Regions from separate parts of the Agrobacterium salinitolerans genome, predicted to be linked through region 1. Evidence: predicted binding sites of a transcription regulator. Region 1 holds the regulator's gene; the other holds the start of a gene.

Region 1 (16,202 bases):
TGGAAGGCGGAGACAGCCATTCGGCGGAAGCGGTGCGTCACCGCATCAAGGCCATGATCGCGCAGGAAGCCGCCGAGGCGGTTCTTTCAGACGATGATATCGTCGACAACCTGAAAAAGAGCGGCGTCGATATCGCCCGGCGCACCGTCGCCAAATATCGGGAGGCGATGAACATCCCCTCCTCCGTGCAGAGGCGTCGGGAAAAGAAGGCGTTGGCCAAGCTGGCTGTATTCTGAGCGGTAGCCACGAACAACGTTTATGGCGGTTTTTTGCCGCACCATTGACTCTTGCCACGGCAGCGGCTAGAAGCCCGCCGCACACGTCAGCAAGGTCATTTGTAACGGATTCATCTCCACCGTCCATGGGCGTAAAATTCGAATGAGGGCTTTTTAAGGTCTTCGAAACGCTTGGATGCGCGCGCGGCTTGACGTAAGCTGGTACTCGCAAATCACTACAAAAAGGAAAATTTCCATGAGTGTGCGTGTATCTGGTAAACATATGGAGATCGGTGAATCTTTCCGGCAGCGGATTGAGGACAATATAGGTCTGGCGGTTACCAAATACTTCGATGGGGGGTATTCAGGCCAGGTAACCGTGGAGAAATCCGGATCGCGTTTTGCCGCCGATTGCAAGCTGCATCTCGATACCGGCGTTGTATTGCACGCGGCGGGTCAGGCAAATGATCCGCAGGCGAGCTTCGATGCCGCCGCAGAGCGGATCGAGAAGCGCCTGCGCCGCTACAAGCGCAAGCTTAAGGACCACCATAATGGCGCCAATGGCATGTCGCAGGAAATCGCCTATACGGTGATGGATGCTGTTCCCGATGAGGACCACGAGGTTCCTGACGATTACGCACCCACCATCGTTGCGGAGAGTTCCAAACAGATTAAGACGATGTCCGTCGCCAGCGCCGTGATGGCGCTCGACATGACGGACGAACCGGTTCTGCTGTTCCGCAGCCCGGGCAAGGAATATCTCAACATCGTTTACCGGCGTCATGACGGCAATATTGGCTGGATCGACGCGGAAACGATCAAGAGCTGAACAGTCTGACAAGACGTGGGAGGCAGGGCGCGAAAGTGCAGTCTGCCTCCTGCATCGTCTCGATGGCATGAAGGAAAAAGAGAATGGCGTTGGCAGATTTGCTGCAACAAGATGCGATTATTCCCGCCCTCAAGGTGAATTCCAAAAAGCAGTTGCTTCAGGAGCTGGCCGCAAAGGCAGCCAGAATTACCGGAGTCTCGGAACGGGAAGTTTTCGACGTCATCCTCCAGCGTGAGAAACTCGGCTCCACCGGTGTGGGCCACGGTATCGCCATTCCGCATGGCAAGCTCAACAGCATCCATCAGATCACCGGCGTCTTCGCACGTCTTGAAACACCGGTCGATTTCGAAGCGCTGGACGACCAACCGGTCGACCTGGTTTTCCTGCTGCTCGCACCCGAGGGCGCCGGCGCGGATCATCTGAAGGCCTTGTCCAGAATCGCACGCGCCCTGCGCGACCCTGAACTGGTCGCCAAACTGCGCGCTACCGATTCCGACACGGCAATCTACGCTTTCCTCAATCAGGAGCAAGCAACAGCGGCCTGATCGCGGGTTCCGCCTTAGTTTTAACGGCAATAAAAAACGCGCCCTGAAGGCGCGTTTTTTATGACGTAAGGACAGAAGCCTTACGCGTCCTTTTCATTGAGAGACGAAGTGCCCGGCTCAGAGGATGCTGCAACGTCCGCCTTCGGGCCGCCCTTGGCAACGCCGACCATCGCCGGACGCAGGACGCGATCGCCTATGGTGAAACCAGCCTGAACCACCTGCAACACGGTGTTGTTTGGAACCTTAGTGTTGGGAATCTCAAACATGGCCTGATGGAAATTCGGATCGAATTTCTGGCCCTCGGCATCGATCTTCTTCACACCGTGGCGTTCCAGCGTCGACAGCATCGAGCGTTCGGTCATCTCGACACCTTCGATCAGACCGTTGAGACCGGCTTCGCCGTTGGTCTTTAGCTCATCGGGAATGGCTTCGAGCGCGCGGCGAAGATTATCGGAAACGGCGAGCATGTCGCGTGCGAAACCGGCCAGGGAATAGGCCTTGGCATCCTTGACATCGCGCTCGGTGCGACGGCGAAGATTGTCCATCTCGGCCGCAAGGCGAAGGAATTTATCGCGCAGATCGGCGTTCTCAGCCTTGAGCAGCTCGACCGGATCGGGTTCTGCCGTTTCGGCCTGTTCTTCACCTACCAGGGCAGGATCGACAAACTCTTCCGCGACGTCCGCGTCAGGTCCGGGCTTTTTTGTATCGTCGGTCATGACGTTCTCCAGATTTGAATATTGTTGGTTGCGCCCGATATCGAGCTTTGACGGGCAAAAATCAAGGCTTGCGGCGAAAAGCTTGCCGCATTCTCTGACCTTTGAGGGCCTGTCCTATCTTTGCTTGCGGGAAAGGCGCGCCATGATCTGCGCGGTATAATCCACCATCGGCACGATACGGGCGTAATTCAGCCGGGTCGGGCCGATAACGCCGACCGCGCCCACGACACGATTGTCCTCGTCACGATAGGGCGCGACGATCAGCGACGAACCGGACAGCGAAAACAACTTGTTTTCCGAGCCGATGAAAATCCTGACGCCTGAGCCGCTTTCCGCAAGGTTGAGGATTTCGATGAGATTTTCCTTACGCTCCAGATCGTCGAACAGCAGGCGCACTCGATCGATATCCTCTTCACCGGCGAGGCCTTCGAGCAGGTTGGAGCGACCGCGAACGATGAGACGGCCGAGCTTGCCCTCTTCATTGTCTCCCGCCCACACCGCAAGACCACGTTCCACGAGGTCCTGCGCCAATATGCCGAGTTCCGATTGCAGTTCCGCCTGCTGCGCCTGAAACTGACCGCGCAATTCATGCAGCGTCTGACCGGAGAGATGAGCATTGATGAAATTCGCAGCCTCGGTCAATTGCGACGAGGAAATACCGGCCGGCAATTCGATGATGCGGTTTTCGACCTGATTGTGGTCACCCACCAGCACGGCGAGCGCCTTGGTGGGCTCCAGCCTTATGAATTCCACATGTTTGAGGATGACATCGTTCTTGGCGGTCAGCACCAGGCCGGCGCCACGCGACATGCCGGAAAGCATGCGGCTTGCTTCCGTCAGCAACCCTTCCAGCGACTGTTCGTGACCGGCGACCGGCCCGATCTGGCGGTCGATACTAGCCCTCTCCTCGGCGGGCAGATCGCCCACCTGCATGAAGGCATCAACAAAGAAGCGCAATCCCGTCTGCGTGGGCAAACGCCCGGCGCTGATATGCGGCGAATAAATGAGGCCGAGCTCCTCGAGATCGCTCATGACATTGCGCACGGAGGCAGGCGAAAGCGACATCGGCAGAAGTCGCGACAGGCTGCGCGATCCGAGCGGTTCGCCCGTATCGAGGTAACCTTCGACGATGCGCCGGAAAATTTCCCGAGACCGTTCATCCAGCAGCGATGCCTGATCTTGTGATAGCGGTGCGGAAAAACCCATTTCGTCCGTTCTTTGTCGTTCAAACCAGCTTGCATCAATATAATGCGTTGCAACGCCGCGGCAAAATGGAAATTGGCTTTGCAAAAGCCCGGACCTCGCCTTAGAAGGCAGGGACCAACATGGAGAGTGGATCATATGCGGCCTTCAGGCAGAAAAACCGACCAGATGCGCAAGGTTTCCTTCGAACGCAATTTCTCGAAACATGCCGAAGGCTCCTGTCTCGTGAAATTCGGCGACACGCATGTACTCGTCACCGCAAGCCTAGAAGAAAAGACGCCACCGTGGCTGCGCAACAGCGGCAAGGGCTGGGTCACCGCCGAATATGGCATGCTGCCGCGCTCCACCCATGAACGCATGAAGCGCGAGGCCGCTTCCGGCAAGCAGGGCGGACGCACACAGGAAATCCAACGCCTCATCGGCCGCTCGCTGCGCGCCGTCGTCGACCTGCAGGCGCTCGGCGAGCGCCAGATCAGCATCGACTGCGACGTCATCCAGGCCGATGGCGGCACCCGCACCGCCTCCATTACCGGCGCATGGATTGCCCTGCATGACTGCCTGAAATGGATGGAAACCCGCAACATGATCAAGGTCGAGAAAGTTCTGAAGGACCATATCGCCGCGATCTCCTGCGGCATCTTCGCCAACCAGCCGGTGATCGATCTCGACTATCTCGAAGATTCCTCGGCCGAAACCGATGCCAATTTCGTCATCACCGGCTCGGGCGGTATCGTCGAGGTTCAGGGAACGGCTGAAGGCGCGCCCTTCTCCGAGGAAGAATTCCTGACGCTGCTCGGTCTCGCCAAGGCCGGTTGCAGCGAACTGGTCGCCCTTCAGAAACAGGCGATCGCCTGAGCCGACGGGAAAGAACCATGCGCAAGCTCGACACCAGAACGATCGTTGTCGCCAGCCATAACAAGGGCAAGATCGCCGAAATCGCCGATCTGATCGGCCCTTTCGGTTTCTCCGCCAAATCTGCGGCGGAGCTGAACTTCTCAGAACCGGACGAGACGGGCACCACCTTCGAGGAAAATGCCGCCATCAAGGCGCTTGCCTCCGCGAAGGCATCAGGCCTGCCCGCCTTGTCCGACGATTCCGGTCTTGTTATCGACGCGCTTGACGGTGCGCCGGGTGTCTATACCGCCAATTGGGCGGAGACGGCCGATGGGACGCGCGATTTCGCCATGGCGATGCAGAAGGTCGAGGATGCGCTGGCCGAGCGAGGAGCTTCGAACCCGGAGGATCGCACCGGCCGCTTCGTCAGCGTGCTGTGTCTCGCCTGGCCGGACGGGCATGTCGAATATTTCCGTGGCGAGGTGGAAGGCACTGTTGTGTGGCCGCCGCGCGGAACGAGCGGTTTCGGTTATGATCCCATCTTTAAACCCGAGGGGTATGAGACCACATTCGGCGAAATGAGCGCGGATGAGAAACACGGCTGGAAACATGGCGACGCCTTTGCATTGTCGCACCGCGCCCGCGCCTTCAAGAAATTCGTAGAAACCTGCCTGGAGGCATGAACCCGATGGTCGGGGAGCACCAACTTTCTGCCCCCGGCGCATCGCTTCTGCCGGACACGGGCGATCCCGGTTTCGGGATCTATCTGCACTGGCCGTTCTGCGCGGCCAAATGCCCCTATTGCGATTTCAACAGCCATGTCCGCCATCGGCCGGTGGATCAGGAGCGGTTTACCGCAGCTTTCCTGCGTGAAATGGAACATATGCGGACGCTGAGCGGCCCGCGCGTGGTCACCAGCATTTTCATGGGCGGCGGTACGCCCTCGCTGATGGACCCGCAGACTGTTGGCGCGCTACTGGATGGCATCTCGCGTTTCTGGCACGTGCCTGATGGTATCGAGATCACCATGGAAGCCAATCCTTCCAGCGTCGAGGCGGAACGGTTTCGCGGTTATCGAGCGGCGGGTGTCAATCGTGTCTCGCTCGGCGTGCAGGCACTGAACGACCGCGATCTGAAATTCCTCGGCCGCCTGCATGATGTCGCCGATGCCTTGAAAGCCATCCGGCTGGCGCGGGAGATTTTTCCGCGCATGTCCTTCGATCTCATCTATGCCCGCCCGAACCAGACGGTGGCCGAATGGGATGCCGAACTGAAGGAGGCTGTCTCCTATGCCGTCGACCATCTGTCGCTCTACCAGCTGACGATCGAGGAAGGCACGCCCTTTTATGGCCTCCACAAGGCCGGCAAGCTCATCGTGCCCGATGGCGAGCATTCGGCCGTGCTTTATGAAGCGACGCAGGAAATCACCGAGCGTTACGGCATGCCCGCCTATGAGGTTTCCAATCATGCCCGGCCCGGCGCCGAAAGCCGCCATAACCTGACCTACTGGCGCTATGGCGATTACGCCGGCATCGGCCCCGGTGCGCATGGACGCCTGACGCGTGGCGCTTCCAAGCTCGCCACCGCCACCGAGCGGCATCCCGAGACCTGGCTCGAAACAGTAGAGCGGGAAGGCCATGGCATGGTCGATCAGGAACTGCTTGGCGTCGACGAACAGGCCGACGAATTGCTGCTGATGGGGCTTCGCCTGCGCGAGGGCATCGACCTCGCCCGCTGGAGCGATCTTTCCGGCCGCGACCTTGACCCGGAAAAAGAAGAGTTTCTTCTCCAGCACGGTTTCGTGGAGAGGATCGGCAATTCCCGCCTGCGCTGCACACCATCAGGCATGCTCATTCTCGATGCCGTGGTGGCCGATCTCGCCTGCTGACTCTCGCAATGCCCTGCATAAACCATAGACAGGACGACAATAAAAAAGAAGCGGCCCGAAGGCCGCTTCTTTTTTATGCGTTGTTTTCGTTGATCAGGCGTTTCAGAAGCTCAACCTCGTGGCCGAGCTTGGTGTCGCCGGAAATCAGATCTTCGATCTTGCGCACCGCGTGAAGAACCGTGGTGTGGTCGCGACCGCCGAAACGGCGACCGATCTCGGGAAATGAGCGCGGCGTCAACATCTTTGCCAGATACATGGCGATCTGGCGCGGTTTGACGATGACGCGGGTACGGCGATTGGAGACCAGCTCCTGCCGCGACACATTATAGTGCCTGGCGACGATGCGCTGAATGTCCTCGATACGGACACGCTTGGCTTCACCGCTGCCAACGAGGTGCGACAGCAACTCATCGACACGGTCCACCGAGAGGTTCGGCTCGAAAGAGCGCCGGAACATCAGCTGGTTGAAGGCGCCTTCAAGCTCGCGACCGCTCGCCGTCACGCTCTTGGCCACATGGGTCAGGATTTCGTCCGAAATCTCGAAAGACGGATCGTCCTGACGCGCCGAGCCCATGCGACGGTTGAGCATTTCGTAGCGCATGTCGTAATCGGGACCTTCGATCTCGATCGCCATACCGCCCTGAAGACGGGAACGGACACGCGGATCGAGCGATTCCAGCTCCCAGGGCGCACGGTCAGCCGCGACAACGACCTGCTTGGCGCTGTCGAGCAGCATGTTCAGCAGGTGGCAGAATTCGTGCTGGATCATCTTGCCCTGCAGGAACTGCATGTCGTCGATGACGAGAAGGTCGATATTGCGCAGCGTGTCCTTCAGCGTCAGCGCATCATTGTCGCGGATTGCGGTCGCGAAACGCCACATGAAATATTCGGCCGTCAGATAGACCACACGCGGATTGCGCGGGCTGTCGATGGCGGCATTGGCGATGGCCTGCAGAAGATGTGTCTTGCCAAGGCCAACACCCGCATGAATGAACAGCGGATTGAAGCGCACGGCGCCGGCGCCGGCTTCGGCAATCGTCTTTGCCGCCGCAAGCGCGACACGGTTGGAAGAGCCTTCGACAAAGGTGTCGAAGGTGAAACGTGTGTCGAGCGGCGAGCCGAACAACGGCCCGGAACCGCCCTGACGCAGGGTCGCCTGCGAAGCCGCAGGCTGCGCCGCAGGCGACGTCGCGGGCTGCGACGGAATGAAGGACTTGTTACGTTGAGCCGCGCCGACCTCCGGAACGGGCTGCGCCCTTTCCTCGGTCTGAGCCGGACGGACCGGGCGGCTGGCCGAGCGGACCAGAATCTCCACCTTCAGCACATCCGGATCCTCGCTCTGGACGAGGTTCGTAATCAGATCCATGTAACGGTTATTGATCCAGGATTTCAGAAAAGTCGTCGGAACGGTAAAACGAACGACGCTTTTCGAAACAGAATGGAGTTTGAGCCGTGCAAACCAACTCGCATAGACTTCCGGACCAACCTGTGCCTTGAGCCGCGCGCTAAAACGTTCAAACAGCGCATCGTGCGTCATTGCCGATTTGTCCCCTGCCGCATCTGAGCAAGCTGCATCACGCGTCTTTGGTGCGCGGTCCCCATCAGCCACAGCACCCATCGCCAAATTCAATTGCATATTGCCGCCTTTCAAATTGCCAATCATAGCCTGACGATCAAAGATCGATCGCCAGAGATCCCCCTCGTTATTTTTGCCCCCAGCGTTCCCCTCGAAAGAACGTCAAAGACGAGTACTTGTTTGCGAGCCGGTTATCCCATTTCCCTCCCCCTCATGGAGAGGCCTGCGACACGCTAAAACGCTCCTTTCGCTACAACCTTAAGGCGCATTCTTGAGGACAAAAAACTCCTGCCCGTTCCGGAGACCGAAACGGCGCAAAAAGCTCCATGACCTGAAAAAACGGACCCCGAAAGACCCGCCAGCAAGAAGGTGAATATCGTCGATACGATCATCGAGATAATCTGTGGACTGAGATCCGCACCCCTTGTTGAAATGCATTTAGGCAGGATCATGGGGAGAGATCAATGGCGTTTTTTCTGCAAAAACTCAGATCGGCCATTGACTCGCAAAGGCCGTTTTGCATCACCGACGGGGTGCTAAGCAGAATCGCTTATGAATCAATGAGATTCAATTTTGGCATTTTTTGAGAGCCGATTTTGGCAAAAAAATAAAAATCTTCTTGACTCAAAACTAGCTGCGACTTCCGTAGAGAAAGCCTCCTAGCTTTCTGAAGACCTCCAGCAAGCTATTGTTTTTATTATAAATTTCCTGTCGTCCATCTGACATGCGTTTGTCACGTTACGGCAGCAATGGTTAACGGACAGTTAGAATCACAAAAAGCCCGGTCAAAAGACCAGGCTTTTTGAATAATTATTTGTGATTAGCCGGATTAGGCGGAAAGAGCCTTAACGCGCTGTGCGAGACGCGACACCTTGCGGGATGCCGTGTTGCCATGCAGAACGCCGCGGGTCGCTGCGCGCTGGATCTCAGGCTGGGCTGCCTTCAGAGCTTCGGTGGCGACTGCCAGATCACCGGTAGCGATTGCTTCCTCGACCTTGCGGATGAAGCCGCGAACGCGCGAACGGCGAGCCTTGTTGACTGCGGTACGGCGAGCGATCTTGCGGGTCGCCTTTTTCGCCGAAGTTGTATTGGCCATGTATGCCTCTCTTCGAATTCAAACCAAATTCCGCAACCATAGGATCGGGTCGTTCGAAGACCTCACGTAACCCAAGAATGCGGGAGTAATTTCGGACAAGCCGGATGGCTTTCCTTAACCGTGGGCGGGCATATACCGCTAAAGCTTACGCCCGTCAACGCGCAAAACGCTTAAAAGCGCCGATATTCCGAATCCTTAGCGATTCCGGAAAGCGGGTTTGCGCTTTTCGACGAAGGCGGCCATGCCCTCCTTCTGATCCGCCGTGGCGAACAGCGACTGGAAGGATCGTCTTTCATATCGCAGTCCTTCCGAAAGCGGGACTTCAAAGGAGCGGTTGACGCTTTCCTTGGCCATGAGAACGGAAGCACGCGACAGGGAAGCGATGCGGGTTGCCGCCTCCACCGCCTCATCCATGAGATTTGCAGCCGGTACGACACGCGACACGAGGCCGGCCCGCTCGGCTTCCGCCGCGTCCATCATGCGTCCGGTCAGAACCAGATCCATGGCCTTCGCCTTGCCCACTGCCCGTGTCAGCCGCTGCGAGCCCCCCATGCCGGGAATGACGCCGAGGGTGATCTCCGGCTGGCCGAACTTCGCCGTCTCCGAAGCGATGATGAAATCGCACATCATCGCCAGTTCGCAGCCGCCGCCGAGCGCAAAGCCGGATACGGCGGCGATGACCGGCTTGCGGGTGGCCGCAACCTCGTCCCAGCCGCCGAGAAAATCGCCGACATAGGCATCGACGAAATCCAGCCCCTGCATTTCCTTGATGTCAGCGCCCGCCGCAAATGCCTTTTCCGAGCCCGTGATAATAATCGCACCGATGGAATCATCGGCGGAGAAGGAAGAAAGAATGTGCCGCAGCTCTTTCAGAAGCACCGAATTGAGGGCGTTGAGCGCCTTGGGTCGGTTGAGGGTGATGATGCCCACCTCATCGCGTTTCTCGACCAGTATCGTTTCATAGTCCACGGCAATCTCCTCTTCTCCGTAATTTGCGGCACCGCTATTTCTGGCAGGCGGCGCAATAAAAGGTAGAACGACCGGCCTGTACCACCCTTTCAACCGTACCCCCGCAGCCGGGTGTCCGGCAAGGCTGGCCTTCCTGGTCGTAGACCGAAAAGGAATGCTGGAAATAACCGAGCGTTCCGTCCGTCTGTATATGGTCTCGCAATGAGGAGCCGCCCGCGGCGATCGCATCCGCGATCACGACGCGGATTTTCTCCGTCAGATCGATGAGCTGCGCTTTGGGTTTGCCACCTTTCGTCACCAGCGTTCCCGCTGCCCGCAAGGGTGAAAGATGCGCGCGCCACAGCGCCTCGCAGACATAGATATTGCCGAGACCGGCAATGACCTTCTGGTCCAGCAACGTGCTTTTAAGAGGCTGGCTTTTGCCCGCAAACCGGCTTGCCAGATAATCGGCGCTCAGCGCATTGCCGGTCGGCTCCGGGCCAAGTTCTGCAAAAGCGGGGTAAAGATCGAGCCTGTTGCGCTCCACCAGATGCATGAAACCGAAGCGGCGCGGATCATTATAGATGACGCAGACGCGCTCTTCCCCTTTATCCAGATGAAAGACGACATGGTCATGCTTGCCGTTCTTGGAACGGGCATAATGAAACGTGCCGGGCGCTTCACCGCCCTCACCCATTTCCGCCTCAATGCGGAACGAGCCGGACATGCCGAGATGGGACACGATCGTCAGCCCGCCCTCCAGCTCGATGAGGAGATATTTCGCCCTGCGCCCAAGCGAGATGATCGTCTTTCCCTCAATAAGCTCTGCGAAATCCTCTGGAAACGGAAACCGCAGATCGGGGCGCCCGAGATGAAGCTTGCGGACCTTTGCACCTTCCATGGCAGGCGCAAGGCCGCGTCTGACCGTTTCGACTTCCGGCAATTCTGGCATCTGGCTTATCCGACAGTTTATCGTTAGGACCATGTGGTCTATAGAGTGCACGCGAAATGTCGCGCCCAGGCGATGCGGCAACAGATAGCGTTGCCATGGCGTTTCCGCTATGGTCCGCCACGCAATAAATATGGAGACAGACGATGACCGACGCCCGTACCACTGCCCAAGGCGGCATGGAAACGTCCTATGGCTTCCACAAGGTGGACGAAGGCAAGAAGCAGGGGCTGGTCAACGAGGTCTTCCATAAGGTGGCCAAGCGCTACGACATCATGAACGATGTGATGTCGGCCGGCCTGCACCGGCTGTGGAAGGACGCCATGGTCTCCTCGCTTTCGCCGCGCAAGGATCCTTCCTACAAGATCCTGGACGTAGCGGGCGGCACTGGCGATATCGCCTTCCGCATCATCGAAGCCTCCAACCGCCTGGCGCACGCCACGGTTCTCGATATTAACGGCTCGATGCTGGCCGTCGGCGAGGAGCGCGCAGCAAAAAAGAAACTTTCCGGTAATCTGACCTTCGTTGAGGCCAATGCCGAGGAACTGCCCTTCGAGGCGAATACATTCGACGCGTATACGATCGCATTCGGCATTCGCAACGTGCCGCGCATCGATGTCGCGCTGAAGGAGGCCCATCGCGTGCTGAAACGTGGCGGACGGCTGCTTGTGCTGGAGTTTTCCGAAGTCGAAATGCCGCTGCTTGACCGCGTTTATGACGCCTGGTCATTCAATGCCATCCCGCAATTCGGCAAGATGATCACCGGTGATGCCGAGCCCTATCAATATCTGGTCGAGTCGATCCGCAAATTCCCCAATCAGGAGGATTTTGCCACGATGATCCGCACCGCCAGCTTTTCCCGCGTCACCTATACCAACTATACCGGCGGCATCGCCGCCCTGCATTCCGGCTGGAAGCTCTAAGACCATGGCCGGCAGACGCAGGAGACAAGCATAAGCATGAGTACTTTGGGCGCATATTTCCGCCTCGCAAGGGTTGGCTGGGTTCTCGTGCGCGAAGGTGTCGTGCTGGCCCTGCCTTCCGATGACCTGCCTGCTCCCGCCCAATTGTTAAAAGCGCTGCTGAAGCCTTTCGCCCGCAGCAAGGCGAAAAGGGCGCAACGCAGTGACCGTCTGGCGGTGGCTGTCGAGCGGCTTGGCCCATCCTATGTGAAGATGGGTCAATTTCTCGCCACCCGGCCGGATGTGGTGGGCGCCGACTTCGCCGACGATCTCGCGAGCCTTCAGGACCGCATGGCCTTCTTCCCGGCGGCTGCGGCGAAGGCGAATATCGAGGGCTCGCTCGGACGGTCGGTATCCGATCTCTACAGGGAATTCGGCGATCCGATCGCCGCCGCCTCCATCGCCCAGGTGCATCCGGCCATGGTGGATACGCCGAAAGGGCCGCGCAAGGTGGCCGTCAAGGTCATTCGTCCGGGTGTTCGCCAGCGTTTCCAGAACGATCTCGAGGCGATGTATCTGATCGCCGATCTGCAGCAGCGTTTCGTCCGCTCCGCCCGCCGCCTACGCCCCGTCGAGGTGACACGCACGCTGGAGCAGACCACCAAGATCGAGATGGATCTGCGGCTCGAGGCCGCCGCTCTTTCCGAACTTGCGGAGAACACCAAGGACGATCCCGGGTTCCGGGTTCCCGAGGTCGATTGGGAGCGCACCGGGCGTGATGTCGTCACCATGGAGTGGATCGACGGCGTCAAGATGTCGAACATCGAAGGGTTGAAGGCCGCCGGCCATGACCTGAACAAACTCGCCGACACACTGATCCAGTCCTTCCTGCGGCACACGCTGCGCGATGGTTTTTTCCACGCCGACATGCATCCCGGCAATCTCTTCGTCGACGCTGAGGGCGAGATCGTCGCTGTCGACATGGGCATCGCCGGACGTCTTGGCAAAAAGGAACGCCGCTTCCTTGCCGAAATTCTCTACGGCTTCATTACCCGCGATTATATGCGGGTGGCTGAAGTGCATTTCGAGGCCGGTTACGTGCCGGGCCATCACGATAAAGCCAGTTTCGCGCAGGCGATCCGCGCCATTGGCGAACCGATCCACGGCCAGCCGGCCGAGACGATCTCCATGGGCAAGCTTTTGACGCTGCTGTTCGAAGTGACCGAACTTTTCGACATGGAAACGCGGCCGGAACTCGTGATGCTGCAAAAGACCATGGTGGTGGTGGAAGGCGTATCGCGCATGCTCAATCCGCGATTCAACATGTGGAAGGCGGCAGACCCGGTCGTCGGCGGCTGGATCAGGGACAATCTCGGCCCGAAGCGCATCGTCACCGATCTGAAGGACGGTATGAAGGCGGCCCTCAAGCTTGCCGAGGCAGCGCCGGAGATCGCGGCCAAGACGGAAAAGCTGCATTCCGAACTGATGTATATGAGCGAAAACGGCCTGCGTTTCGACACGCAGACGGCGGAAGCCATAGGCAAGGCGGAAGCGCGCCACACCAAATGGGGACGGGCGGCACTCTGGGTCATAGCGCTGACGCTTGTTTACATCGCAATCAGGATAAGCTGAACATTTCGGCACCGGTGAGTGCCATGTTTGTGTAATGCATTCGAGCGATAAAGGCCTGATCTCCAATCGAGACAGGTGATCGATGCGGGGGTAAGGGCTGCTTTGACGCCGGCGCGAAATTGCGCCGGCGGTATAGACGAATGATGCCGGACGGGATTTGATTTTGATGGCAAAAGCGCAGGTATTGAAAGAGGCTCTTTCCTATTCTTCCTGGCCGCTGGTGTTTGTCGGCGGCCTCGTGGGGTCCCATTTCGCTTTCGCGGGCAGCCATCCGATCGCTGCGTTTCTGGCTGTTTATGCCGGCGCGGTTTTGAGCCTGTTTCTTCTGGAACGTTATATTCCCTACGAAATCCAATGGCTTGAGGGTGACGGCGAGACAATGACCAGCATCGGTCACACGCTTTTGACCAAGGGGCTCGTGCAGCTCGCTGCCGCCGCAGCGGCAATCTTCCCGATGCTGGCTGCCAATGTGCTGCAGCCGCTCGCCGCCATGCGGTTCGACCTGTGGCCATCGCATCTGCCAATGGTGGTTCAGGTCGCGCTTGCGGTGACGGTTGCCGAATTCGGCCTCTACTGGGCCCATCGCATCGCCCATGAAACCGTGTTCTTCTGGCGCTTCCATGCGCTGCATCATAGCGTCGTGCGGCTGTGGGTCGTCAATACCGGCCGCTTCCATGTGGCCGATTCCCTGTTCAAGATCGCGCTCAGCCAGATACCGCTTTATTTCATGGGTGCACCGCTCCAGGTATTCTGGTGGCTCGGCGCCGTTACCGCATTCATCGGTATTTTGACCCATTGCAACGTCGATATGAAAACGGGGCCCCTTGATTACGTGTTCAGCACCCCGCGCCTGCACCGCTGGCACCATTCGAAACAGCTTCCGGAAGGGAACACCAACTACGGCGAAAATCTCGTCTTCTTCGATCTGATCTTCGGTTCCTATCATAACCCCGACAGGCCTTCTTCCACCGATATCGGCATCAAGGGCAAGATTGCGAAAGGATTCCTGCCGCAGCTTCTACAGCCTTTCACCAAGGAAGGCGTCCGCCAGATCGTCGGCAAGGACACCAAACTCGACTGAACCGAAGACTACAGGGCGCGCGCAGTATCGATCACGATACCGAGTTCGCCCCGCAGTTTCCTGGTCAGGCCGGCTGCGACAAGCTCATAGGAACGGCGCACATAGTGTTCCAGCTCTTCCTGTTCGAGCGGCGAATGCTCGGCAATCGATACCCATTTGCGTTTGGCGAAATAGGGCGCCTGCCCTATGCCTTCCAGCGAGGTCAGTATTTCGAAGCTCTCTTCCGAGCATTTGACGACCAGCCGCCAGTCCTCCCGCTCGCCAAGCACGGCAAAGACCTTGTCGCCGACCTTGGCGACATGCGAATCCCACTGATCGACGAAACGCACGCCCGGCCAATCGCCAAGCACTCTGTCGAATGTCTTGCGATCGAACAGGCTCATGCGAGTTTCTCCGCAATAAGGGCTGCCAGACGTTTTGCGACTTCCGCCTTGTCGAGATCCGGCCAGGCATCGATACCATCAGCCGAAATGATCTTCACGCTGTTGCGGTCTCCGCCCATGATGCCGGTTTCCGCCGAAACATCATTCGCGACGATATAATCCGCGCCCTTGCGCTCCAGCTTCGCCCGGCCGTTCCTCTCGACATCCTGCGTTTCGGCAGCGAAGCCCACCACAATTTTCGGGCGCTTTTCATGATGGCCGACGGTTTTGAGAATATCGGGATTTTCCGTCAGTTGCAGCGCCGGCGGCGCATCGCCCGGTTGCTTCTTGATCTTCTGTTCCGACGAGCCCATCACCCGCCAGTCCGCGACCGCGGCGACCATGACGGCGATATCCGCCGGCAGTCTCGATATTACCGCATCGCGCATCTCCTCGGCACGCTCGACATGGATCGTCGTGACCTCGGCAGGATCGGCGATGGTGACCGGGCCGGAAACAAGCGTGACCTCTGCCCCCAACTCAGCCAGAGCCGCCGCAATGGCATGGCCCTGCTTGCCCGAGGAGCGGTTGGCGATGTAGCGCACCGGGTCAATCGGTTCATGCGTGGGGCCGGAGGTCACGATGGCCGTTCTGCCCTTCAGGGGCTTTGGCCCCTCATCCAGCAGTGCGGCAACGGCTTCGACGATCTGCAACGGCTCGGCCATGCGGCCAAAACCCGCCTCGCCCTTCTCCGCCATCTCGCCGGCCATCGGACCGATAAAAAACACACCGTCTTTTTTCAGCGTTTCGACATTACGCAGCGTGGGCTTTCCCGCCCACATCTTCGGGTTCATCGCCGGTGCCGCCAGCACCTTTCGATCCGTCGCGAGAAGGACTGTGGAGGCAAGATCGTCTGCCAGACCATTCGCCATCTTCGCCATCAGATCGGCGGTGGCGGGTGCGACCAGCACGAGATCGCAGTCGCGCGCCAGCCTGATATGGCCGACATCCTGTTCATCCTGCCGGGAAAAAAGCTCGGTGAAGACATGCGTGGCGGACAGCGCGCCGACAGCAAGCGGGGTGACGAATTCCTGCGCGCCCTTCGTCATGACCGGCGTCACCTTCGCGCCGCGCTCTTTCAGGCGACGGATGAGATCGAGGCTCTTATAGGCCGCGATGCCGCCGGAGATAATAAGGAGAATATGCTTGCCTGAAAGCGTCATGATGCCGGACCAGTTTCCCATTTCACCGGGAAACTAAGCCCTTGGCATACAAAGTGCAATCACGCCTTTATCAAGCCGCCTTGGCGACGTGATATTCCTTGATCGCGACCATCTTGATCGCCGGAAACCGCTCGGACTCATAGCGCAGCGAGAAGGCGTCCTGCGCAAGAAACACCGGATCGCCATCCAGATCGCGGGCGATA
Region 2 (16,202 bases), 360 kb from region 1:
ATTCGCCGGTCTGGGCGTTGTAGCCGTAGTTGTCTTCGTTCTTCTCGAGGATCTTGCCAACAACGATCGAAGCTTCGTCACCCGCGTTGTCTGCGATCTGGCGAACCAGAGCCTGCAGGGCGCGGCGGATGATGTTGACGCCAGCTTCCTGATCGTCGTTTTCACCCTTGACGGTGATCTTCGTGGAGGAACGCAGCAGGGCAACGCCGCCGCCCGGTACGATGCCTTCCTGAACGGCAGCGCGCGTCGCGTTGAGAGCGTCGTCGATGCGGTCCTTCTTTTCCTTCACTTCGACTTCCGTCGAGCCGCCGACACGGATAACGGCAACGCCGCCAGCGAGCTTGGCAAGACGTTCCTGCAGCTTTTCGCGGTCGTAGTCGGAGGTGGTTTCTTCGATCTGCGCCTTGATCTGGGCAACACGGCCTTCGATGTCGGACTTCTGGCCGGCACCGTCAACGATGGTGGTGTTTTCCTTGGAGATCGAAACCTTCTTCGACTTGCCGAGCATGTCGAGAGTAACGTTTTCGAGCTTGATGCCGAGGTCTTCGGAGATGACGGTACCACCGGTCAGGATGGCGATGTCTTCCAGCATGGCCTTGCGGCGGTCGCCGAAGCCAGGAGCCTTGACAGCAGCGATCTTGAGGCCGCCACGCAGCTTGTTGACGACGAGCGTTGCAAGAGCTTCGCCTTCGACGTCTTCAGCGATGATGACGAGCGGCTTGCCGGTCTGAACGACGGCTTCGAGAACCGGCAGCATGGCCTGAAGGTTCGAGAGCTTCTTTTCGTGCAGGAGGATGTATGCGTCTTCGAGGTCCGCAATCATCTTTTCCGGGTTGGTCACGAAGTAGGGCGACAGGTAGCCGCGGTCGAACTGCATGCCTTCGACGACTTCGAGTTCGGTTTCAGCGGTCTTGGCTTCTTCAACGGTGATGACGCCTTCGTTGCCGACCTTCTGCATTGCTTCAGCAATGTCGAGGCCGATCTGACGCTCGCCGTTTGCAGAGATCGTGCCGACCTGTGCAACTTCTTCGGACGTGTTGATCTTCTTGGCCTTGGCCTGAAGGTCCTTGACGACTTCAGCGACGGCCAGATCGATACCGCGCTTCAGGTCCATCGGGTTCATGCCGGCAGCAACTGCCTTGGAACCTTCGCGAACGATGGCCTGGGCCAGAACGGTCGCGGTGGTGGTGCCGTCACCGGCGATGTCGTTGGTCTTGGAGGCAACTTCGCGAACGAGCTGCGCGCCCATGTTCTCGAACTTGTCTTCCAGTTCGATTTCCTTGGCGACGGAAACGCCGTCCTTGGTGATGCGCGGAGCGCCGAAGGACTTGTCGATAACGACGTTACGACCCTTCGGGCCGAGGGTGACCTTCACTGCATCAGCAAGAATGTCGACGCCCTTGAGCATCTTTTCGCGTGCTGTGCGGCCGAATTTTACTTCTTTGGCTGCCATGTTCAAAACTCCTGGTTTCGAATGGCCGGAACGGGTCCGGCTTGAAATTTAAGGAAGGATGGGTTGGCCGAAATCAGCCGATGATGCCCATGATGTCGGCTTCCTTCATGATCAGAAGGTCTTCGCCGTTGAGCTTGACTTCGGTGCCCGACCACTTGCCGAACAGAACCCGGTCGCCAGCCTTGACGTCGAGAGCGACGACCTTGCCGGACTCATCGCGTGCGCCGGAACCGACGGCGACGATTTCGCCTTCCTGCGGCTTTTCCTTGGCGGTATCGGGAATGATGATGCCGCCCTTGGTCTTTTCTTCGGACTCAACGCGACGAACGACGACGCGATCGTGAAGCGGGCGGAAGTTGGTGCTTGTCATTGTCTAATCCCTCGATCAAATGACTGCGCGAGTTTTTGCACTCGCCTGATGGGTGTTAGCACTCTCGTTTATCGAGTGCCAGCGGAACCGAGATAAGGAGGGCTTCTGCCGGAGTCAAGAACGCCCTGTCTGAAAAATTTCATGGCTTATGGTTATCAGCGTTCCATGACAGAAATTTCCCATGTGCGGGCAGGTGCTACGACGACATTCTTTTCGCGGGTTGCGGCCGCATCGTATCTAGGGGGTATTTGTGTTCATGCTGCGTCAGGCGGGTCAAAGACCGCCCTGGCGGCGCTTTTTTCCTTGCCATTGGCGTCCCGCTTTGCGATGTGACGCTCACCCTTTTCTAAGCATCCGGAAAGCATCTCATGGCCCATCGCATTCTCACCCTCGGCGAAATCACGGCTGGGTTCGACGTTATTCTTTCGGATGTCTGGGGCGTGCTGCACAATGGCGTCAGCGCCTTTCCGGATGCGGCAGTTGCGCTGCACGAAGCGCGCAAGGCCGGCAAGACGGTGGTGCTCATCACCAATTCGCCGCGCCCCGCTCCCGGCGTCATCGCCCAGCTTCGCGTTCTCGGCGTGCCGGATGAGGCTTATGATCGGATCATCACCTCTGGCGACGTGACCCGCGGACTGATTGCGGAAGGCCCGAAAAAGGTCTTCCTGCTTGGCCCCGAGCGCGACATGCCGCTGCTGGAAGGCCTTGATGTTGACGTCGTTGGCGAGGCACAAGCGCAGTCCGTGGTCTGCACCGGCTTTTTCGACGACGAGACGGAAACGCCGGAAGATTATACCGAAATGCTCAAGGGCTTCATCGCCCGCAACGCACCGATGATCTGCGCCAACCCCGATCTTGTGGTGGAGCGCGGCGAGCGCATCATTCCCTGCGCCGGCGCCATGGCGGCCTATTACGAACAGCTCGGCGGCGAGGTCCGCATTGCCGGCAAACCGCATGCGCCGATCTATGAGGCCTGCCTTGCGGCGGCCAAGGAAGTGCGCGGCGCCTTCGCCAAGGACCGCGTGCTCGCCATCGGCGACGGCATGCCGACGGATGTGAAGGGCGCGATTGCGAGCGGCCTCAACCTTCTTTATATCAGCGGCGGCATTCACGCCGCCGAATATACGCTGAACGGCCAGACGGACGAGGCGCTTCTCAACGCCTATCTCAAGGGGCAGGGTGCTGCTCCCGGCTGGTGGATGCCCCGTCTTGCTTGAAGCCGTCTCGGCTAAGGAATAGCTGGCGCAGGAATGGATCGATTGCCATGACCGTCTTTCACCGCAATGAAAAAAAGGAGCCGCTGCCGGAAGCCCTTCGCGGCGGCGTCATCGCCATCGGCAATTTCGACGGCGTGCATCGCGGCCACCGGGCTGTGCTGGATCGTGCCCTGGAACTGGCGGAAGCCCGCGGCGTGCCCGCGCTGGTTTTGACCTTCGAGCCGCATCCCCGTTCCGTCTTCCGTCCCGATACGCCGGTCTTCCGCCTCACACCCGCGCCGCTGAAGGCGCGCATTCTCGAGGCCATCGGTTTCCGCTCCGTCATCGAATATCCCTTCGACCGGGAATTTTCGCAGCGCTCGGCGGAGGAATTCGTCCAGTCCATTCTGGTCGACTGGCTTCACGCCAGCGCTGTTGTCACCGGATTCGATTTCCATTTCGGCAAGGGCCGCGAAGGCGGCCCGGCATTTCTGATGGCGGCCGGCAAACGCCACGGTTTCGACGTGACGCTGGTGGATGCCTTCCGCGACGAAGGTGCGGATGTCGTCTCCTCCAGCCGCATCCGCTCGCTTCTGTGCGAAGGCGATGTGGTGGGCGCCGCCGGCCTGCTCGGCTATCGCTTCACGGTGGAAAGCGAAGTCATCGGCGGCCAGAAGCTCGGTCGCACGCTGGGTTATCCGACCGCCAACATGGCGCTGGCGCCGGAAACGGAGCTGAAGGCCGGCATATATGCCGTGCGGTTCCGCCGCCCGGACGGTTCGATCCGCGATGGCGTGGCGAGCTTCGGTTACCGCCCGACCGTCACCGAAAACGGTGCGGCGCTGCTCGAAACATTCGTCTTCGATTTTTCCGGCGATCTTTATGGCGAGGTCTGTTCGGTCTCCTTCTTCGGGCACCTGCGCGATGAATTGAAATTCGACGGTCTTGATCCGCTCGTCGCCCAGATCAGGCGCGATGAAGAAGAGGCGAGGGCGATGTTATCGGGCGTGCGCCCGCTCAGCGAACTGGACGCCAGGATCGCGTTCTGACCGGGGAAGGCCGGTTAGCACTGTTCCGGCCGAGAACGCCGTCGCTTTTCTCTTCCTTTTTGCCGGAAAACCGCATAAACAACCGGCCATGTCCCAATACCGGTTGATGTTTAAAACTCAGATTGGCCGAATTATTGGCCCGGCCTTCCGCCCGCTCTGACGAGCCGGAAGGTCCGGGATTTTGGCGCTTGTCATGACTTTTGTCATGGCGCTTTCCGTATTTGCCCTCTTTGAAATTGAGACGGCGCGACCGACACGGCGCGCAACAACGGTATGATTATGAGCGACACCGCAGAAAAACTGGATTACTCCTCCACCCTCTATCTGCCGCAGACGGATTTTCCGATGCGCGCCGGCCTGCCGCAGAAGGAACCGGAAACGGTCAAGCGCTGGCAGGAAATGGGCCTCTACAAAAAGCTGCGCGCCTCCGCCGCCGGCCGCGAAAAATTCGTGCTGCATGACGGCCCGCCCTATGCCAACGGCAACATCCACATCGGCCACGCGCTGAACAAGATCCTGAAGGATGTCATCACCCGCTCGTTCCAGATGCGCGGTTACGACGCCAATTATGTGCCCGGCTGGGATTGCCACGGCCTGCCGATCGAATGGAAGATCGAGGAAGCCTACCGCGCCAAGGGCAAGAACAAGGACGAGGTTCCGGTCAACGAATTCCGCAAGGAATGCCGTGACTTCGCGGCCGGCTGGATCAAGGTTCAGTCGGAAGAGTTCAAGCGTCTCGGCATCGAAGGCGACTTCGAAAACCCCTATACGACGATGAACTTCCACGCCGAAGCCCGCATTGCCGGCGAGTTGCTGAAGATCGCCCGGACGGGCCAGCTTTATCGCGGCTCGAAGCCGATCATGTGGTCGGTGGTCGAGCGCACGGCGCTGGCGGAAGCGGAAGTCGAATACCACGATGTCGAGAGCGACATGATCTGGGTGAAGTTCCCGGTGAGATTTGTACTGCGTGATGGTCCCACTATGACGGACCTGCTCGGTACCTCCGTCGTCATCTGGACAACGACGCCGTGGACCATCCCCGGCAACCGCGCCATCGCGTTCTCTTCGCGGGTCGAATATGGCCTGTTCGAAGTCGAAAGCGCGCAGAACGATTTCGGCCCGCAGCCGGGTGAAAAGCTGATCTTCGCCAGGAAGCTTGCCGATGAGGCCGCGGCCAAGGCGAAGCTGACCTTTAAGTTCGTTCGCGATGTGACAAGCGAAGAATTGGCCGCCATCACCTGTGCCCATCCTTTGGCGTCGCTTGGCTACACCTTTCCGGTTCCGCTTCTCGATGGCGATCACGTCACGGACGATGCCGGTACGGGCTTCGTGCACACCGCACCAAGCCATGGCCGCGAGGACTTTGATGCCTGGACGAACAGCGTCCGCACCCTTGAAGCACGCGGGATCGATACCAAAATCCCGTTCCCGGTCGATGACGCCGGTTTCTACACCGAAGACGCCCCCGGTTTCGGCCCGTCGGCCGAAGGCGGTGCTGCCCGTGTCATGGACGATAACGGCAAGAAGGGCGATGCCAATGAGCGCGTCATCAAGGCGCTGATCGCTGCCAATAACCTGTTTGCGCGCGGCCGCCTGAAGCACAGCTATCCGCACAGCTGGCGCTCCAAGAAGCCTGTCATCTTCCGCAACACGCCGCAATGGTTCGTCTATATGGACAAGGAACTCGGCGACGGCACGACGCTGCGCTCTCGTTCGCTTGACGCCATCGACCAGACGCGTTTCGTGCCGGCCTCCGGCCAGAACCGCCTGCGCGCCATGATCGAAGGCCGGCCTGACTGGGTTCTGTCGCGCCAGCGCAGCTGGGGCGTGCCGATTGCCGTTTTCGCCGATGAGAAGGGTGAAGTTCTGGTCGACGAAGCCGTCAACGCCCGCATTCTCGAGGCCTTCGAGGCCGAAGGCGCTGATGCCTGGTTTGCCGAAGGCGCCAAGGAACGTTTCCTCGGCAATGACCACGACCATGCCAGATGGCAGCAGGTCATGGACATCCTCGACGTCTGGTTCGACAGCGGCTGCACCCACACCTTCACGCTGGAAGACCGCCCGGACATGAAATGGCCGGCGGATGTCTATCTTGAAGGCTCCGACCAGCATCGCGGCTGGTTCCATTCGTCGCTGCTGGAAAGCTGCGCCACGCGTGGCCGTGCGCCCTATAACGCCGTTGTGACCCATGGTTTCACCATGGACGAGCAGGGGCGCAAGCAGTCGAAATCGCTCGGCAACGTCGTTGCCCCGCAGGAAGTCATGAGCCAGTCGGGCGCCGACATCCTGCGTCTTTGGGTCATGACCACGGATTACTGGGAAGACCAGCGCCTCGGCAAGGCCATCATCCAGACAAATGTCGATGCCTATCGCAAGCTGCGCAACACCATCCGCTGGATGCTCGGCACGCTCGCCCATTACGAGGGCGAGGAGATCGCTTATGACGATCTGCCGGAACTGGAAAAGCTGGTGCTGCATCGCCTGTCCGAACTGGATGGCGTCGTTCGCGAAGGTTACGACGGTTTCGAATTCAAGAAGATCACCCGCGCGCTGATCGACTTTGCCAATGTCGAGCTTTCCGCCTTCTATTTCGATATCCGCAAGGACACGCTTTATTGCGACGCGCCGTCGTCGCTGAAGCGCCGCGCGGCCCTGTCCGTCATCGCCAAGCTGTTCGATTGCCTGGTATCGTGGCTCGCGCCAATGCTGCCCTTCACGACGGAAGAAGCGTGGCTGTCGCGCTATCCGGATGCGGAATCGGTGCATCTCGTCCAGTTCCCGGAAATTCCGGCGGAATGGAAAAACGATGCGCTTGAAGCCAAGTGGGAGAAGATCCGCAAGGTCCGCACGGTCGTCACTGGCGCGCTTGAAGTGGAACGCCGTGAAAAGCGTATCGGCTCTTCACTGGAAGCTGCCCCTGTCGTCCACATTGCCGACGCCGATCTTCTGGCGGCGCTGCAGGGGCAGGATTTTGCCGAAATCTGCATCACTTCGGCCATCTCGGTGGTGGGCGATGAAGGCCCGGCCGATGGCTTCCGTTTGCCGGAAGTGGCGAAGGTCGTGGTCGAACAGAAGCTGGCGGAAGGTGCAAAATGCGCCCGCTCCTGGCGCATCACCACCGATGTCGGGTCCGATCCGGAGTATCCCGACGTCTCGGCCCGCGATGCGGCGGCCCTGCGTGAGCTAGCCGCACTCTCGTAACGAAAATGACCGGATGAATTGCGCTTTGCCTCTTCATCCGGTACACCTGCCTGAAAATGGCCGGATTTGCACGGCAATGCGGGCTGCCGCCTGCCGAAAGACGATGTCTGGCGAAGTGGGACGGACGGCTGGAAGGGTTTCAATGAAGATGATGAAGGCTTTTGGGCAGGGTAGTGCGCAGGGTTTGGGCATGTTTCGCACGGTTGTTGGCGTCACGACGATAGGCGTGCTGCTGGGCGCCTGCACCAGCCCGACCTACGGTACGGGCAAGACGGCGGCCGAACAGCTGGTCGACGACCTCGGCAACGCGACCTCGATCACCGGTGACCAGAGCAAGCGCAACCTGAAATACGGCCCCCGCCCGGGCCTCGTCGTTCCCGCCCAGGCCCGCGCCGAACAGCTGACCACGCCGCAGCAGAACATGGCGAACCGCGAAAACAATCCGCAATGGGTCGAATCGCCGGAAGAAACCCGTGAACGTCTGCGCGATGAGGCGGACGCCAACAAAAACAACCCGCATTACCGCTCGCCGCTGCTCGCCGGCAACGGCACCGCCGGCCAGATGACCGAAAGTCAGAAATGGGAAGCCTTCCGCAAGGCCAAGGCTGACGCCCAGGGCGGCTCCGTGGTGAATGCCCAGCGCAAGTTCCTGACCGATCCGCCAGCCGAATATCGCAGCCTTCCGCAGGATCAGCTGACCGATCTCGGTGAGCCGGAGCAGAAGAAGGCAAAGCGCCGCAAGAAAGAAGCGGCCGTGGCGAACACCGGCAAGAGCTGGTGGAACCCCTTTCAGTAAAATATGACTGATGGCTGGCGGGAAATTTGTTTCTCCCGCTCGCCGCTCAATCCTCGAGGCGTTTCTCTCTGAAAAATTGCCGCAGAATCTCCGCACTTTCACTTTCCGCCAGACCCGAATAGACATCCGGTGCATGGTGGCATGTCGGCTGGCTGAAGAAACGCACGCCGCTCTCCACTGCGCCGCCCTTGGGGTCCTGCGCGCCGTAATAAAGCCGGCGGATACGGGCGAATGAAATCGCCGCCGCGCACATGGTGCAAGGCTCCAGTGTCACGTAGAGATCGGCACCGGGCAGGCGTTCCTGCTCCAGCGCCTCGCAGGCCATGCGGATCACGGCGATTTCGGCGTGCGCCGTCACATCGTTCAATTCACGGGTGCGATTGCCGGAACGGGCGATGACGCGGCCGTCCAGAACCAGTACAGCGCCGATCGGAACCTCCTGCCGCTCAGCCGCGGCACGGGCTTCGACAAGCGCCAGCTCCATGAAATGCGTCCTTTCGGCCATTGCGATTCAATTTCCTCTTAACCCTTGTGCTTGGACCTGATAGGACAGCCCAAACAACAGGCAAACAGCAAATGACTTTTAAAGACAAGCCGAAGCGTGACGGCGGCAAGACAATTAGCCGCGACAGGAAGCCGAAAGGCCCCGGTAAGCCCGCCGCAGAGCGCGAAAAGAAACCGACCGAGGCAAAGGCCGCCCCGGCACCGGAAACCGTTGGCGGCTCCAAGCCCGAGCGCATTTCCAAGATCATGGCGCGCGCAGGCGTCGCCTCGCGTCGCGATGTCGAGCGCATGATCATGGAAGGCCGCGTATCGCTGAACGGCGTCAAGCTGGATACGCCGGTGGTGAACGCCACGCTGTCCGACAAGATCGAAGTCGACGGCATGCCTATTCGCGGCGCCGAGCGCACGCGCCTGTGGCTTTACCACAAGCCCGCCGGTCTGGTGACGACCAATTCCGACCCGGAAGGCCGCCCGACCGTCTTCGACAATCTGCCGGGTGAACTGCCGCGCGTGCTCTCCATCGGCCGTCTCGATATCAATACCGAAGGCCTGCTGTTGCTCACCAACGATGGCGGTCTTTCCCGCGTGCTGGAACTGCCGACCACCGGCTGGCTGCGGCGCTACCGCGTGCGCGCCCATGGCGAGGTCGATCAGGCAGCGCTCGACAAGCTGAAGGAAGGCATTGCCGTCGACGGCGTGCTCTACGGCGCAATCGACGCCACGCTCGACCGCACCCAGGGCCACAATGTCTGGATCAGCATGGGCCTGCGTGAAGGCAAGAACCGCGAGATCAAGAACGTGCTCGGCGCGCTCGGTCTCGAGGTCAACCGCCTGATCCGCGTTTCCTACGGTCCGTTCCAGCTCGGCGATCTGCCCGAAGGCAAGGTGCTGGAAGTGCGCGGCCGCATGCTGCGCGACCAGCTCGGCCCGCGTCTCATCGAACAGGCCGGCGCCAATTTCGACGCGCCGATCTACAATGCGCCCGTTGAGGATGAAGAAGACGACACGCCGAAGCGGCCCGTGAAATCCGAATGGGCAAAGAGCGATGCGCCGGAAGGCAAGCCGCGTTTCGAAAAAAGCGGCAAGTCCGAGGATCGTCGTGAAAAGGCGCTTGGACGGCTGGATACCAAGCGCGGCGATAAGCCGGCTGGCAAGTTCGGTTCCAAGCCCGCCGGGAAATTTGCCGCCAAGGGCCGCAGCGAGGATGAGGGCGACGACCGTCGCCCCCGCCAGCCCGCCGGCACCAGCCGCACGGCCAATGTCTGGATGGCGCCCGGTGCAAGGCCCACCCGTGACGGCAAGGAGCGCAAGTCTTCCGCCCGCGCGGAAGCCGAAAACCTCTTCAAGAAGCCTTCCGCCCAGGACGAGGCGCGCCGCAACGTCGTGCGGCATGCGGATGCCGAGGGCGAGTGGATCCGCTCGGATTCTCCCCGCGAAGAAGAAGGTGGTCGCGGACGCGGCGACCGTCCGCGCGGTGAAAAGAGCTTCGGTGACCGCCCGGCACGCGGCGGCAAACCTTTCGGCGACCGGCCATTCCGCGACAGGCCGCGTGAAGAGGGTGATCGCCCGCGCGGCGACCGTCCGCGCGGTGAAAAGAGCTTCGGTGACCGCCCGGCACGCGGCGGCAAACCTTTCGGCGACCGGCCGTTCCGTGACAAGCCGCGTGAAGAGGGTGATCGTCCGCGCAGCGACCGCCCACGCGGCGAAAAGAGTTTCGGTGATCGCACCGCCCGCGGTGAAAAACCCTTCGGTGACCGTCCGTTCCGCGACAGGCCCCGTGAAGAGGGTGATCGCCCACGCGGCGAGCGCCCGGCGGGCGACAAGCCGCGTGGCGGCAAGCCGGGCGGCAAACCCGGTTTCGGCAAACCATCTTTCGGAAAATCGGGCGAACGTTCAGGTTTCTCAGGCAAGAGCAAAGGCCCCGGCGGTCCCGGCGGCGGCAAGCCGGGCGGCAAAGGCCCGGGTGGCAAACCTTCTGGAGGCAGGGGAATGACACGTAATGCGGATCGTAGGCGGTGAGTTCCGCGGCCGGACATTGGCCGCGCCGAAATCGAATTCCATTCGTCCGACCATCGACAGGACGCGGGAAAGCCTCTTCAATATTCTGAGTCACGCCTATCCGGAAAGTCTGGACGGCACGCGCGTTCTGGACGTTTTCGCCGGAACCGGCGCCGTCGGTCTGGAGGCGCTTTCGCGCGGCTGTCGTGTGGCGCTCTTCGTCGAAAACGGCGTGGAGGGCAGGGGGCTGCTCTGGGAAAATATCGATGCGCTGGGTCTGCATGGCCGCGCCCGCATCCTGCGGCGTGATGCCACCAAGCTCGGCGGCGTCAACAATATAGAGCCCTTCGATCTTCTCTTCGCCGACCCGCCCTATGGCCATGGCCATGGTGAGAAGGCTTTCGCGGCAGCGCACAGCGGCGGCTGGCTGACACCTGGCGCGCTTGCCATTCTCGAAGAGCGCGGCGATGTGGCGGTGAAGGTCGATCCGGTATTCAAACCGCTGGAAAGCCGCATCTTCGGCGATACGAAAATGCATTTCTACCGCTACGAGCCCTGAAGCATTTCCAGGAAAAGTGGAGCCCGGTTCTCCGTCCGGAAATGCGACAGAAAAGATTTGGAGTGTTTCCGCGCTTGGAAGAAAAGCGAAAACACTCCGACAGGAACACCTTACCGTCATGCCACGGTCTTGTCTTGTTTGCGCAATAGGCAGAATCTTTGCCGTGGAAAGAATTTGGGTATTCGCATGGAGCAGGGTGTAAACGAGAGCATAACGATCGTCCGCGCCGGGGAAGAGGTTCTCGAAGGTGACGGCGCGGGTGGCCATGAGCCGACTTTCGGACTGGCGCTCGGCGGCGGCGGCGCACGCGGCATCTGCCACATCAACGTCATCGAGGCATTGGACGAACTCGGCATCCGGCCCGTTGCGATTTCCGGTTCGTCCATAGGCTCCATCATCGGCGCGGGCATGGCGGCCGGCATGACCGGCCGGGAAATCCGCGAATACACGCTTGAACTCATGGGACGAAAAGGATCGGTCGCCAACCGGCTCTGGAGCCTCGGCCCGGCATCGATGCGCCATGCGGTGGACGGTTTTCGCCTCGGGCAGTTCAACCTCGAACTCATCCTGCACGCCTTGATGCCGCAGGCCCTGCCGAAGGATTTTTCCGAGCTTGCCATTCCGCTCAAAGTGATAACGACGGATTATTACGCCCAGACAGAAGTGTTGGTGGAAAGCGGCGAGATCATTCAGGCGCTGGCGGCATCCGCCGCCATTCCGGCACTGTTCATGCCGGTGCGCATCGATGGCCGCATCATGATCGACGGCGGCATCTTCAATCCCGTGCCCTATGAACATCTGCTGGATCGGGCCGATATCGTCATCGGCGTCGATGTCGTCGGTGGCCCGGAAGGTGACGGCACCACCATGCCGAACCGGCTGGATAGTCTGTTCGGCGCCAGCCAGCTGATGATGCAGGCGGCGATTGCCCTGAAACTGAGGTTACGCCCGCCACACATTTTCCTTCGCCCCCCGGTCCACCGTTTCGGCGTGCTCGACTTCCTGAAGTCGGAAGAAGTGCTGAACGCCTCGTCCGGTATTAAAGACGAGCTGAAACGCCATATCGAGATGCAGGTGGAGCTGTTTCACCGCGGGCAGGGCGTGGAGGCTTGAGCGTTAAATCCTGAATAGGGAGCGAGCGGGCGCCACTCGTTTCTTCTCCTCGCCGGGGAGAAGATCGCGGCAGCGGGATGAGGGGGCGAGGGTAGAGAGTTACGGCAACGTTGCCCCCTCATCCGACCCTTCGGGCCACCTTCTCCCCGGCGGGGAGAAGAAACAAGTGGCGCTCTCCCAGTCACTAAGTTGAACTCAATTCACAGCGATACTTCCGTCTCGCTGTCTTCCGCATCCTCTTCCCACTTTTCAGCCTTGGTCTTCGGCTTCATCAGCGGTTCGGGCTTCACTTCGCGTACCGGCTTGTTATGCAGCATCTGCCGGCCGGCGGCGATGCCTTCCACGGCCTGTAACTGCAACCGCTCTTCGTCGCGTTCGCGAATGTCGTCGGCAATCGCCAACGCCCTTTCGCCATCCATATCCAGCCCTTCCAGAATGCGCCTGCCGAACAGCAGGCCGGATTCCAGCGTCTCGCGGATTTCGTATTCCACGCCCTTCTTTCTGAGGCCCAGCGAATGGATGCGGTCATAGGAGCGAGCATAGATGCGCACGCTTGGAAATTCCGACTGGATCATGTCGATGATACGGTCGGTCACCTCCTTTTTGTGAGTGCAGACCGCAACCAGATCTGCCCGCTCGATGCCGGCGGCGATCAGCACGTCCTTGCGGGTGCCATCGCCGAAAAAGATGCGGAAGCCGAAACGGGCGGCCTGCCGCACGCGGTCGGCCGAACTGTCGATGACGGTCACGTCGCGCCCGCCAGCGAGCAGGATTTGCGAGGCGATCTGGCCGAAACGGGAAAAACCGATCATCAGCACATCCGCGCCCGCGCCGTCGAAATCCTCCTCAAGCTTGTCCTCTTCCGCATCCTCCGCGGTCAGACGCCGTGAAATCACCGCCAGAAGCGGCGTCAGCGCCATGGAAAGCGTGACGACCGCAACGAGGATCGAGGCCGTCGCCTGCGGAAACAGCCCGGAGGCGGCAGCCGTGGTGAAGAGCACGAAGCCGAATTCGCCGCCCTGCGCCAGAAGCAGGGCGATGCGGCTCGACGCATAGCGCGAAGAGCCGGCGATGCGACAGAGGCCATAGATCAGCCCCGCCTTCACCGCCATCATCGCCGGCACTGTGATCAGGATGAGCAGGATGTTTTCATAGACGATATGGATATGCAGCGACATGCCGACAGCCATGAAGAACAGCGCCAGAAGCAGTCCGCGAAACGGCTCGATATCGGCCTCCAGCTCGTGCCGGTAGGAGGATTCCGACAGCATCAGCCCCGCCAGCAGCGCGCCCATGCCCATCGACAGGCCCACCGCTTCCATGACGGCGGCGGCGCCGATAACGACGAAGAGGGCGGCGGCGATCATCACCTCGCGTGCACCCGTACGGGCGATGATCTGGAACATCGGCGTCAGAAGATAGCGCCCGGCAAGGATCATGCCCGCCACCGCAACGACGGAGGCTATGAGATCGGATACCATGGAATCCGTCGGCACATCCGGCCGGTTGGAAAGAATGGTGACGAGAGCAAGAAGCGGCACGATGGCGAGATCCTGAAACAGCAGGATCGAGAAGGACCGGTTGCCGTGCCGCGTATTCATGTCGCCGTCATCGGCAAGAATTTGCAGCGCAAAGGCGGTGGAAGAAAGCGCTAGACCGAAACCCGCGACGAGGCTGCCGCGCCAGTCGATCAGCCCTGCCCACCAGGCAATCGCCGCCAGCACGCTGCCGGTCACCAGCACCTGCGCCATCCCCAGCCCTAAAATATCGCGCCGCATCTGCCAGATGCGCGATGGCTTCAGTTCCAGCCCGATGATGAAGAGCAGGAAAACCACGCCCAGTTCCGAAACATTGAAGATGTCCTTCGCATCGGTGACCAGATGCAGGAACGGCCCGATGACGATGCCCGCCACCAGATAGCCCAGCACGGTGCCAAGCCCGAGCTTGCGGAAAACCGAGGCCGCGATGACCGCGCCGGCCAGAAGCAGCAATGGTTCGGAAAAGAGAGCGTCGTGCTCGGTCATGGCTGCGGACTTTCGAATAGGGTGGCGACAATACCGTCCGAATGGAGAAAGCGGCGTTTCGCCCTTGATGCGGGGTTGCTGGCACAATAAATGGAACAGGAATGAAAGGCCAACTCATGTCCTCAGAAATAGATTCTTCCAAACTTCTCGATCGCGCCAGCCAGCTTGTCGATCTTGCCCGCGCCGCCGGTGCGGATGAGGCGGATGCCGTTGTCGTCCGCTCCCGCTCGCAGTCGGTCGGCGTGCGGCTCGGCAAGGTGGAAAGCACCGAATCCTCCGAAAGCGACGATTTTTCCCTGCGCGTCTTCGTTGGCCGCCGGGTGGCGAGCGTTTCGGCCAATCCCGGCTTTGACCTGAAGACGCTGGCGGAACGGGCCGTCGCCATGGCGAAGGTCTCGCCCGAAGATCCTTTTGCCTGCCTGGCGGATAAGGAGCGGCTTGCGACGTCCTACGACGATCTCGAGCTTTTCGATGCGACCGAAGTCTCGGCCGATCAGCTGCGTGAGGCAGCCCTTGCGTCGGAAGAGGCGGCGCTGGCCGTCAAAGGCGTCAGCAATTCGTCCGGCGCCGGCGCATCGAGCGGTATGGGCGGCCTCGTCCTCGCTACCTCACACGGTTTTTCCGGCAGCTACATGGGTAGTCGTTTCAGCCGCTCCGTCAGCGTCATCGCCGGCGAAGGCACCAAGATGGAGCGCGACTACGATTTCGACAGCCGTCTTTATTATGCCGATCTCGATGCCGCCGAAGAAATCGGCCGCCGCGCCGGGGAAAAAGTCGTGCGGCGTGTCGGTCCACGTCAGGTCGATACCGGCAGCAACATCACCGTGGTCTTCGATCCGCGCATCGCTCGCGGTTTCGTCGGTGCGATTGCCGGCGCCATCAACGGCGCGTCGGTTGCCCGCAAGACCAGCTTCCTGCGCGATAAAATGGGCCAGCAGGTTCTGAAAAAGGGTCTTTATCTCACCGACGATCCGCAGATCGTGCGTGGCCCGTCCTCGCGTCCCTTTGATGGCGAGGGTGTTCGCGGCGAGAAGATGACAATGATCGAGGACGGTGTTTTGAAGCACTGGTTCCTCTCCACCTCCGCGGCGCGGGAACTCGGTCTTGAAACCAACGGTCGCGGTGTGCGCGGCGGCACGGCGGTTTCGCCAGCTTCTACCAATCTCGCGCTGGAGCCGGGCGATCTCTCGCCGGAGGACCTGCTGAGACAGGTCGGAACCGGCTTTTACGTCACCGAGCTGATCGGCCACGGCGCCAATATGATCACGGGTGAATATAGCTGCGGCGCTAGCGGTTTCTGGATCGAGAATGGCGAAAAGACCTTCGCGGTTTCCGAGGTCACCATCGCGTCCAACCTGAAGGACATGTTCATGCGGGTGACGCCGGCCAATGATATCGACCGCAAATACGGCGTCGCAGCCCCGACGCTCGCCATCGAAGGTATGACGATCGCTGGCAAGTGAGGCGGCCTGCGGGTTGTTTTCGCGGGCACTTTATGTGCAAGTGCGAAGAGAAAAACGGGCGCGCCGTGTGAGGCGCGCGGAAAAGACGGCAAAATGAACGATACGGCTGAGGCCCGCTGGGCCTCCGATTTGAGGCTGGTGCTTGAAGCCGCCCGCAAGGCGGGCGAGACGGCGCTGGGTTTCTTCCGCAAGGACCCCGAGGTCTGGTGGAAGAATGGTGGGCTTTCGCCGGTCAGCGCGGCCGACTACGCCGCCAATGAAATTCTCGAAACCATCCTGCGCTCCGCCCGGCCGGATTACGGCTGGCTTTCCGAGGAGACGGATGACGATACAGACAGGCTGTCCCGTACCACCGTCTTCGTGGTCGATCCCATTGACGGAACCCGCGCCTTCATCGGCGGCCGCGACACCTGGTGCGTCAGCGTTGCAGTGGTCCATGAGGGTCGGCCGGTCGTCGGCGTGCTCGTCGCGCCAGC

What was found. Region 1 encodes HrcA, which represses chaperone genes, less so after heat shock. Its sites were predicted from a motif close to GTTAGCACTCNCNNNNNGNGAGTGCTAAC; they were not measured.
Region 2: groES (co-chaperone GroES) is a predicted target of HrcA. The motif match lies at 1,878-1,906, and genes of this name have one in related genera.

Annotation. Positions count from the first base shown of each region.
Region 1 is NZ_JAPZLN010000001.1:491,443-507,644, forward strand. Features, by position in the region: gene rpoN (RNA polymerase factor sigma-54) at 1-236, shown strand, start outside; gene hpf (ribosome hibernation-promoting factor, HPF/YfiA family) at 472-1,044, shown strand; gene ptsN (PTS IIA-like nitrogen regulatory protein PtsN) at 1,128-1,589, shown strand; gene grpE (nucleotide exchange factor GrpE) at 1,670-2,305, opposite strand; gene hrcA (heat-inducible transcriptional repressor HrcA) at 2,420-3,511, opposite strand; gene rph (ribonuclease PH) at 3,647-4,363, shown strand; gene rdgB (RdgB/HAM1 family non-canonical purine NTP pyrophosphatase) at 4,381-5,025, shown strand; gene hemW (radical SAM family heme chaperone HemW) at 5,031-6,230, shown strand; gene dnaA (chromosomal replication initiator protein DnaA) at 6,304-7,767, opposite strand; gene rpsT (30S ribosomal protein S20) at 8,636-8,902, opposite strand; gene O9X91_RS02350 (enoyl-CoA hydratase) at 9,098-9,871, opposite strand; gene mutM (bifunctional DNA-formamidopyrimidine glycosylase/DNA-(apurinic or apyrimidinic site) lyase) at 9,906-10,802, opposite strand; gene ubiE (bifunctional demethylmenaquinone methyltransferase/2-methoxy-6-polyprenyl-1,4-benzoquinol methylase UbiE) at 10,946-11,722, shown strand; gene ubiB (2-polyprenylphenol 6-hydroxylase) at 11,759-13,333, shown strand; gene olsE (ornithine lipid hydroxylase OlsE) at 13,500-14,414, shown strand; gene O9X91_RS02375 (MmcQ/YjbR family DNA-binding protein) at 14,423-14,797, opposite strand; gene coaBC (bifunctional phosphopantothenoylcysteine decarboxylase/phosphopantothenate--cysteine ligase CoaBC) at 14,794-15,999, opposite strand; gene O9X91_RS02385 (peptide chain release factor 3) at 16,070-16,202, opposite strand, start outside.
Region 2 is NZ_JAPZLN010000001.1:133,796-149,997, reverse strand. Features, by position in the region: gene groL (chaperonin GroEL) at 1-1,453, opposite strand, end outside; gene groES (co-chaperone GroES) at 1,527-1,823, opposite strand; gene O9X91_RS00680 (TIGR01459 family HAD-type hydrolase) at 2,192-3,040, shown strand; gene O9X91_RS00675 (bifunctional riboflavin kinase/FAD synthetase) at 3,088-4,068, shown strand; gene ileS (isoleucine--tRNA ligase) at 4,348-7,269, shown strand; gene O9X91_RS00665 (hypothetical protein) at 7,412-8,065, shown strand; gene O9X91_RS00660 (nucleoside deaminase) at 8,112-8,570, opposite strand; gene O9X91_RS00655 (pseudouridine synthase) at 8,642-10,588, shown strand; gene rsmD (16S rRNA (guanine(966)-N(2))-methyltransferase RsmD) at 10,569-11,126, shown strand; gene O9X91_RS00645 (patatin-like phospholipase family protein) at 11,313-12,239, shown strand; gene O9X91_RS00640 (monovalent cation:proton antiporter-2 (CPA2) family protein) at 12,440-14,263, opposite strand; gene O9X91_RS00635 (TldD/PmbA family protein) at 14,380-15,726, shown strand; gene O9X91_RS00630 (3'(2'),5'-bisphosphate nucleotidase CysQ) at 15,820-16,202, shown strand, end outside.